Promicromonospora sp. Populi: one gene and its partner. The protein of the gene in region 1 binds, or shares a complex with, the protein of each later gene. Links are inferred from orthologs where the notes say so. Each region holds a gene or a part of one and is shown on either strand. Other genes may lie near its edges.

What was found.
Region 2: rpsH (region 1) and rpsT share a complex: the UniProt entries of both Bacillus subtilis proteins name them as parts of the 30S ribosomal subunit. The link is inferred for Promicromonospora sp. Populi from one-to-one orthologs.

The regions. Positions count from the first base shown.
Region 1 is NZ_CP163528.1:4,388,830-4,392,120, reverse strand. What follows is about bases 306-3,284. They hold rpsH (30S ribosomal protein S8), read right to left. Parts: upstream 2,005-3,284; coding sequence 1,606-2,004; downstream 306-1,605. Other genes in these bases: rplN (50S ribosomal protein L14), read right to left, coding at 3,181-3,284; rplX (50S ribosomal protein L24), read right to left, coding at 2,837-3,178; rplE (50S ribosomal protein L5), read right to left, coding at 2,265-2,837; AB1046_RS19880 (type Z 30S ribosomal protein S14), read right to left, coding at 2,078-2,263; rplF (50S ribosomal protein L6), read right to left, coding at 1,048-1,584. In the rest of the region: more of rpsE, read right to left, coding at 1-305; more of rplN, read right to left, coding at 3,285-3,291. UniProt on the Bacillus subtilis protein: One of the primary rRNA binding proteins, it binds directly to 16S rRNA central domain where it helps coordinate assembly of the platform of the 30S subunit.
Region 2 is NZ_CP163528.1:2,262,082-2,265,306, forward strand. Bases 49-2,961 are described here. They hold rpsT (30S ribosomal protein S20), read left to right. Parts: upstream 49-1,331; coding sequence 1,332-1,592; downstream 1,593-2,961. Other genes in these bases: AB1046_RS10320 (calcium:proton antiporter), read right to left, coding at 49-1,088; holA (DNA polymerase III subunit delta), read right to left, coding at 1,670-2,674; AB1046_RS10335 (neocarzinostatin apoprotein domain-containing protein), read right to left, coding at 2,704-2,961. Also shown: more of AB1046_RS10320, read right to left, coding at 1-48; more of AB1046_RS10335, read right to left, coding at 2,962-3,225. UniProt on the Bacillus subtilis protein: Binds directly to 16S ribosomal RNA.

The DNA of each region.
Region 1 (3,291 bases):
CTTCGCAGTCGACTCGGCACGGCCGACGGCCTGCGCGCGGAGCAGCGCGGCCGGAGCCACGTGCTCGAGCGGGAGACCACGACGAGCGGCAACAGCAGCCGGCTCCTCGAGGCCCTGCAGGGCCGCGACCGTGGCGTGCACGATGTTGATCGCGTTCGACGAACCGAGCGACTTGCTCAGCACGTCGTGGATGCCGGCGCACTCCAGCACGGCGCGCACCGGACCACCGGCGATAACACCGGTACCCGGCGACGCCGGGCGCAGGAACACGACGCCGGCAGCAGCCTCACCCTGGATGGGGTGCGGAATGGTGCCCTGGATACGAGGGACGCGGAAGAAGCTCTTCTTCGCCTCCTCGACGCCCTTGGCGATCGCCGCGGGCACCTCCTTGGCCTTGCCGTAGCCGACGCCGACGGTGCCGTCACCATCGCCCACCACGACGAGCGCGGTGAAGCTGAAGCGGCGGCCGCCCTTGACGACCTTGGAGACGCGGTTGATGGAGACGACCTTCTCGATGAAGGCGCTCTTTTCCTCGCGCGCCCCGCGACGGTCGCCGCCACGCCCGCCACCACGGCGGTCGTTACGGTCCTTGTTCTCGGTGGCGGCACCCTGGGGGGCGCCGCTGCGCTGCCCTGCAGCCATCAGAGATTCCTCTTCTTCCGTGCGTTGGTCATCACAGGGCCAGACCGCCCTCGCGGGCGCCGTCAGCCACAGCAGCGACGCGACCGTGGTACTTGTTGCCGCCGCGGTCGAACACGACGGTGTCGACGCCGACAGCCTTGGCACGCTCGGCCACGAGCTCGCCGATCTTGCGGGCCTTGGCGGTCTTGTCGCCGTCGAACGCACGCAGGTCGGCCTCGAGGGTCGACGCCGAGGCGACGGTCCGGCCCAGCTTGTCGTCCACGACCTGCGCCACCATGTGGCGCGAGGAGCGGGTGACAACCAGACGCGGACGAACGGCGGTGCCGGTGATCTTCTTGCGCAGGCGCAGGTGACGGCGCTGACGTGCGACGGCCTTGCCCTTGCCCAGGATCTTGATAGCCATCGTCACTTACCAGCCTTTCCGACCTTGCGGCGGACGTTCTCGCCGGCGTACCGCACGCCCTTGCCCTTGTAGGGCTCGGGCTTGCGGATCTTGCGAATGTTCGCTGCGACCTCGCCGACCTGCTGCTTGTCGATGCCCGAGACGGAGAACTTGGTAGCGCTCTCGACTGCGAACGTGACACCTGCGGGGGGTTCGATGACAACGGGGTGGCTGAAGCCGAGCGCGAACTCAAGGCCCGAGCCCTTCGCCACGACGCGGTAACCAGTACCGACGATCTCGAGCTTCTTCTCGTAGCCCTGCGTCACACCGATGATCATGTTGGCGATCAGGGTGCGGGTCAGGCCGTGCAGCGCACGGGAGGTCCGCTCGTCGTCCGGGCGGGACACCACAAGCTGGGCGTCCTCCTGAGCGACATTGATGGGGGCGGGCACTGTGTGCTCGAGAGAACCCTTGGGGCCCTTCACGGTCACGAGCGCGCCGCTGAGTGTGATATCCACGCCGGCTGGGACCGGAACGGGAAGCTTGCCGATTCGAGACATTGGCGTTTTCTCCTTTCCGGATTACCAGACGTAGGCGAGGACTTCGCCGCCGACGCCCTTGGCCTGTGCCTGTCGGTCGGTCAGCAGGCCGGAGGACGTGGACAGGATCGCCACGCCCAGGCCGCCGAGCACCTTGGGCAGTTCGGTGGACTTGCGGTACACCCGCAGACCGGGCTTCGAGATGCGACGCACGCCCGCCAGGGCACGCTCGCGGTTCTGGCCGTACTTCAGCTCGATCGTCAGGGCCTTGCCCACCTGGGCGTCCTCAACGTTCCAGCCGGAGATGTAGCCCTCGGCCTGCAGGATCTCAGCAATGTGCGTCTTCAGCTTCGACGACGGCATGGTGACCGTGTCGTGGTGCGCCGAGTTCGCGTTACGCAGACGGGTCAGCATGTCTGCGATCGGGTCGGTCATAGTCATCGGGCTCTTGCCCTTCCTCGCCGGGGTATCCGAACTGCCTTGTGGGGCCGAACAGACCTACGACGTAGTTGTGTTACCAGCTGCTCTTGGTGACGCCGGGGAGCTCGCCGCGGTGGGCCATCTCCCGGACGCAGATACGGCACAGTCCGAACTTGCGGTAAACGGAGTGCGGGCGACCGCACTTCTGGCACCGGGTGTAGGCGCGAACCGCGAACTTCGGCTTGGCGGCCGCCTTGTTGATCAGGGCCTTCTTCGCCATGTCAGTTCTCCTTGAAGGGGAAGCCGAGACGGCGCAGCAGAGAGCGGCCCTCGTCGTCGGTCGTCGCCGTCGTCACGACCGTGATGTCCATACCGCGGACCCGGTCGATCTTGTCCTGGTCGATCTCGTGGAACATCGACTGCTCCGTGAGACCGAAGGTGTAGTTGCCGTGGCCGTCGAACTGCTTGGGCGACAGACCCCGGAAGTCGCGGATACGCGGCAGCGCGGTCGCCAGCAGGCGGTCCAGGAACTCCCACATACGGTCACCGCGAAGCGTGACGTGCGCGCCGATCGGCATGCCCTCACGCAGCTTGAACTGCGCGATGGACTTACGAGCCTTGGTGACCTGCGGCTTCTGACCGGTGATCGCCGAGAGGTCCTTGATGGCCCCCTCGATGAGCTTCGAGTCCTTGGCCGCGTCGCCGACACCCATGTTCACGACGATCTTTGTGAGACCGCCGGCCTGGTGCACGTTCTTGTGGCCGAACTCCTCGATCAGCGCCGAGAGGATCTCCTCGCGGTACTTCTGCTTGAGGCGCGGCTGGGCCGGGGCCTCGATGGTCGTCTCAGTCATCAGATGTCCTTCCCGGAGCGCTTCGCGACGCGGATGCGAACGGTCTTCTCACGACCGTCGCGCTCCACCTTCTCGACGCGGTACCCGACCCGGGTGCCCTTCTTGGACTCCGGGTCGACGATCATCACGTTGCTCACGTGGATCGGCGCCTCGACGGTCTCGATGCCACCGGTGCGGGTGCCGCGCTGCGACTGGCCCACCTTGGTGTGCTTCGTGACGCGCTGAACACCCTCGACCACGAGGCGGTCGGAGTCCTTGAGGACTTCCAGCACGCGGCCGGTCTTGCCCTTGTCGCGACCCGAGATCACGATGACCTGGTCGCCCTTCTTGATCTTCGCCATGGTCAGAGCACCTCCGGAGCGAGCGAGATGATCTTCATGAACCGCTTGTCACGCAGCTCACGGCCAACCGGGCCGAAGATGCGGGTGCCACGAGGCTCGCCGTCGGCCTTCAG
Region 2 (3,225 bases), 2.1 Mb from region 1 along the record:
AACAGCACCAGGTGCACCACACCGTGGAGGGTGTTGGCCCGGCCCGGCGCGATGCTCAGCATCGCCACCACCACCGAGACGGCCAGCAGCACCATCTGGGTCGGGTCGAGGCCGAGCGTGAGCGGCCCGCCCATCCAGATCATCGCGATGGCGACGGTGGGGATGGTCAGGCCGATCGACGCCATCGCGGAGCCGTAGGCGAGGTTGAGGCTGGTCTGCACCCGGTCGCGCGCGGCGTTGCGAACCGCGGCGATCGACTCGGGCGCGAGCACCAGCAGCGCGATCACAACGCCGACGACGCCGTAGGGCAGGCCGGCCGCCTCCACCCCGTACTCGATGGTCGGGGAGAGCATCTTGGCCAGGAACACCACGGAGACCAGCGCGACCAGCAGCAGCGCGACGCTGTACCAGGCCTCCTTGGTGGCCGGCGGGTCGGCGTGGTCGTCGCCGTCCGCGTCGAGGAGTCCCGTGACCCGGCCGTGCTCGTCGCTGGAGACCGGCAGGAAGAAGTCGCGGTGCCGCACCGTCTGCGTGAACACGAATGCCCCGTACAGCAGCAGCGACGCGACGGCGGCGAAGCCGAGCTGGAAGGCGGTGTAGGCGCCGTCGTCCGCCGACGTGGTGAAGCGGGGCAGGACCAGGGTGACCGCGGCCAGCGCGATCACGGTGGCCAGCGCCGACCCGGTGCCCGAGGCGTTGAAGCTCACCAGGTGGTGCTTGCTCGCCCCCACGAGCAGGGCGAGCCCGACGATCCCGTTGAACGTGATCATCACCGCGGCGAAGACCGTGTCGCGGGCGTACGTGCTCGACGCTTCGCCGCCGCTGCTCATCAGCATGAGGATCAACCCCACCTCGATCACGGTCACCGCGACCGCGAGGATGAGGGAGCCGAACGGCTCGCCGACCTTGTGCGCCACCACCTCCGCGTGGTGCACCGCCGCGACCACCGCGCCGACCAGTGCCGCTCCGATCGCCGCCAGGATCGCCGGGTGGTCGTGGTTGCTCCATGTGACCACGAGGAGCACCAGGGCAAGGATCGGGACCACCACGGTCCACTGGAAGCGGCCTCTCAGCGTCCTGGTACTCATGGGTCGGATTCTAAGGTGCCCGATCAGAACGTTTCGGGGCCGACGGCGGGCGTTGTCGGTGTCACACCAAGCCGCTCCGCGAGGCACCCGGTGCTCTGGTAACCTTGGAGGTCGCGTGTCCGCCCAGGTCGGCGGGCACAGTCGCAGCTCCTCTCCACGGGTCCCCACCCCAGTCCCGGAACTGCGACCGCCCTCTACGACCTATCCGCTCGCCGACAGGCGAACACACCAGGAAGTCCACTCGTGGCAAACATCAAGTCCCAGATTAAGCGCATCAAGACGAACGAGAAGGCTCGTCTGCGCAACAAGTCCGTCAAGTCGGAGCTGAAGACCCACGTGCGCAAGGTGCGCGAGGCCGTCGCAGCCGGCGACAAGGAGACCGCGACGGTCACCCTTGCCACCGCGTCGCGCAAGCTCGACAAGGCTGTCGCCAAGGGCGTCATCCACTCGAACCAGGCCGCGAACCGCAAGTCGGCTCTCGCGAAGTCGGTCGCGGCTCTCTGAGCCCACTTCGTCAGACGCCGTTCGCCCCTCGCGGGTGAACGGCGTCTTTCGTGCGCCTGGGCTCGGGCTGCGCCGCGTCAGCGGCGGGAGCGCGCGATGGTCATGACCGCGCGCTCCACCGCGAACACCGCGTCCCTGGCCTCGCCCTTGACGTCGGCGTCGGCCTGCGCGACGGCGGAGATCGCCGCCGCCAGGCCCTCCGGCGTCCAGCTGCGCAGGTCCTTGCGGGCACGGTCGATCTGCCAGGGCGCCATGCCCAGGTCCCGCGCGCCGGGCCCGCCGCCGCGCATCGCGGCGACCTTCGCCAGGTTGCGGAGCCGCAGCGCCAGCGCAGCGACGATCGGCACCGGGTCGAGGCCGGTGTCCAGTGCGTGCCGCAGGAGCGCGACGGCGCCGCCGGTGTCGCCGGCCACCGCGGCATCGGCGACCCGGAAGCCCGTGGCCTCGACGCGGCCGCCGTAGTACCGGTTCACCGTGTCGGCCGTGATGGTGCCGGTGGTGTCGGCGATCAGCTGCGCGCAGGCCGAGGCGAGCTCGCGCAGGTCGTTGCCGAGTGCGTCCACGAGGGCGCGCACCGCCTCGGCGTCGGCCCGGCGGCGTGCCGCCTTGAACTCCCCCATCACAAATGACGCCTTCTCCGCGTCCTTCGTCACCGGCTCGCAGACCATGACCGGCGCGCCCGACTTCGTGACCGTGTCGAGCATCTTCTTGCCGCGCTGCCCGCCGCCGTGCACCACCACGACTGTCGTCTCCTCGTCGGGTGCGGCGACGTATCCGATGAGGTCGGCCATCAGATCCTCGGTGCCCGACTCCGTCGAGCGGACCACGACCACCTTGGCCTCACCGAACAGGGACGGGCTCGCCGCGACCAGCAGCTGGCCCGCGCCGTACGTGGCGCCCTCCAGCTCGACCTTCTCGACCTCGGGGTCGCGCTCCCGCACGAGCGCCACGACGCCGTCCACCGCCCGCTCGGTCAGGAGCGGCTCGGCCCCGCGCACCAGCACGATCGGAGCCACCGTGGGCTCGTCCCAGCTACGGCCGGAGGGAACGGTGGCGGTACGGCGCTTGGTCGCTGGAGGCACGGACACAGCCTGCCACGCGACACCGACAGTCACTCCCAGAGCAGGTCGGCCAGCGCGATCCGTCCGCCGTCGGTCCACGCGTTCGCGATCACGCAGGCGCCCGCCTCGGCGCAGTCCGCAGCGCCCCCACCGACGAGCCGGATCTCTCGCTGGACGGGCAGCCGCGTGGCCACGGAGCCCGCACGGTCGGCCACCACGCGCTTCCCCTCGTCGTACAGGCAGTTGTCCCCGTCCACGCCGCCGCCCGACGTCGTGGCGCACTGCACGATCCGCACGGCCATACCGGGCGCGTAGCCGCGCCCCGTCACGGTGACACGGCCGTCGGAAGCGCCGAGCTCCTGCTCGGACAGCTCGAGCGTCGGGGCCTCCGGCGGTTCGGCCCCGTCGGGCAGCGGGGCCGGCGCCGCCGCGAGCACCCGGTCCGAAAGGTCAGCGACAGCCAGGGTGCAGGGGTCGCCGGTGCAGTCCACCTCGGACACCGAGCCGACGTTGACGAACGCCCTGACCTGCCGGGTCGCCGAGAAGCCGCCGCGGGCGTCCGCGATCACCTG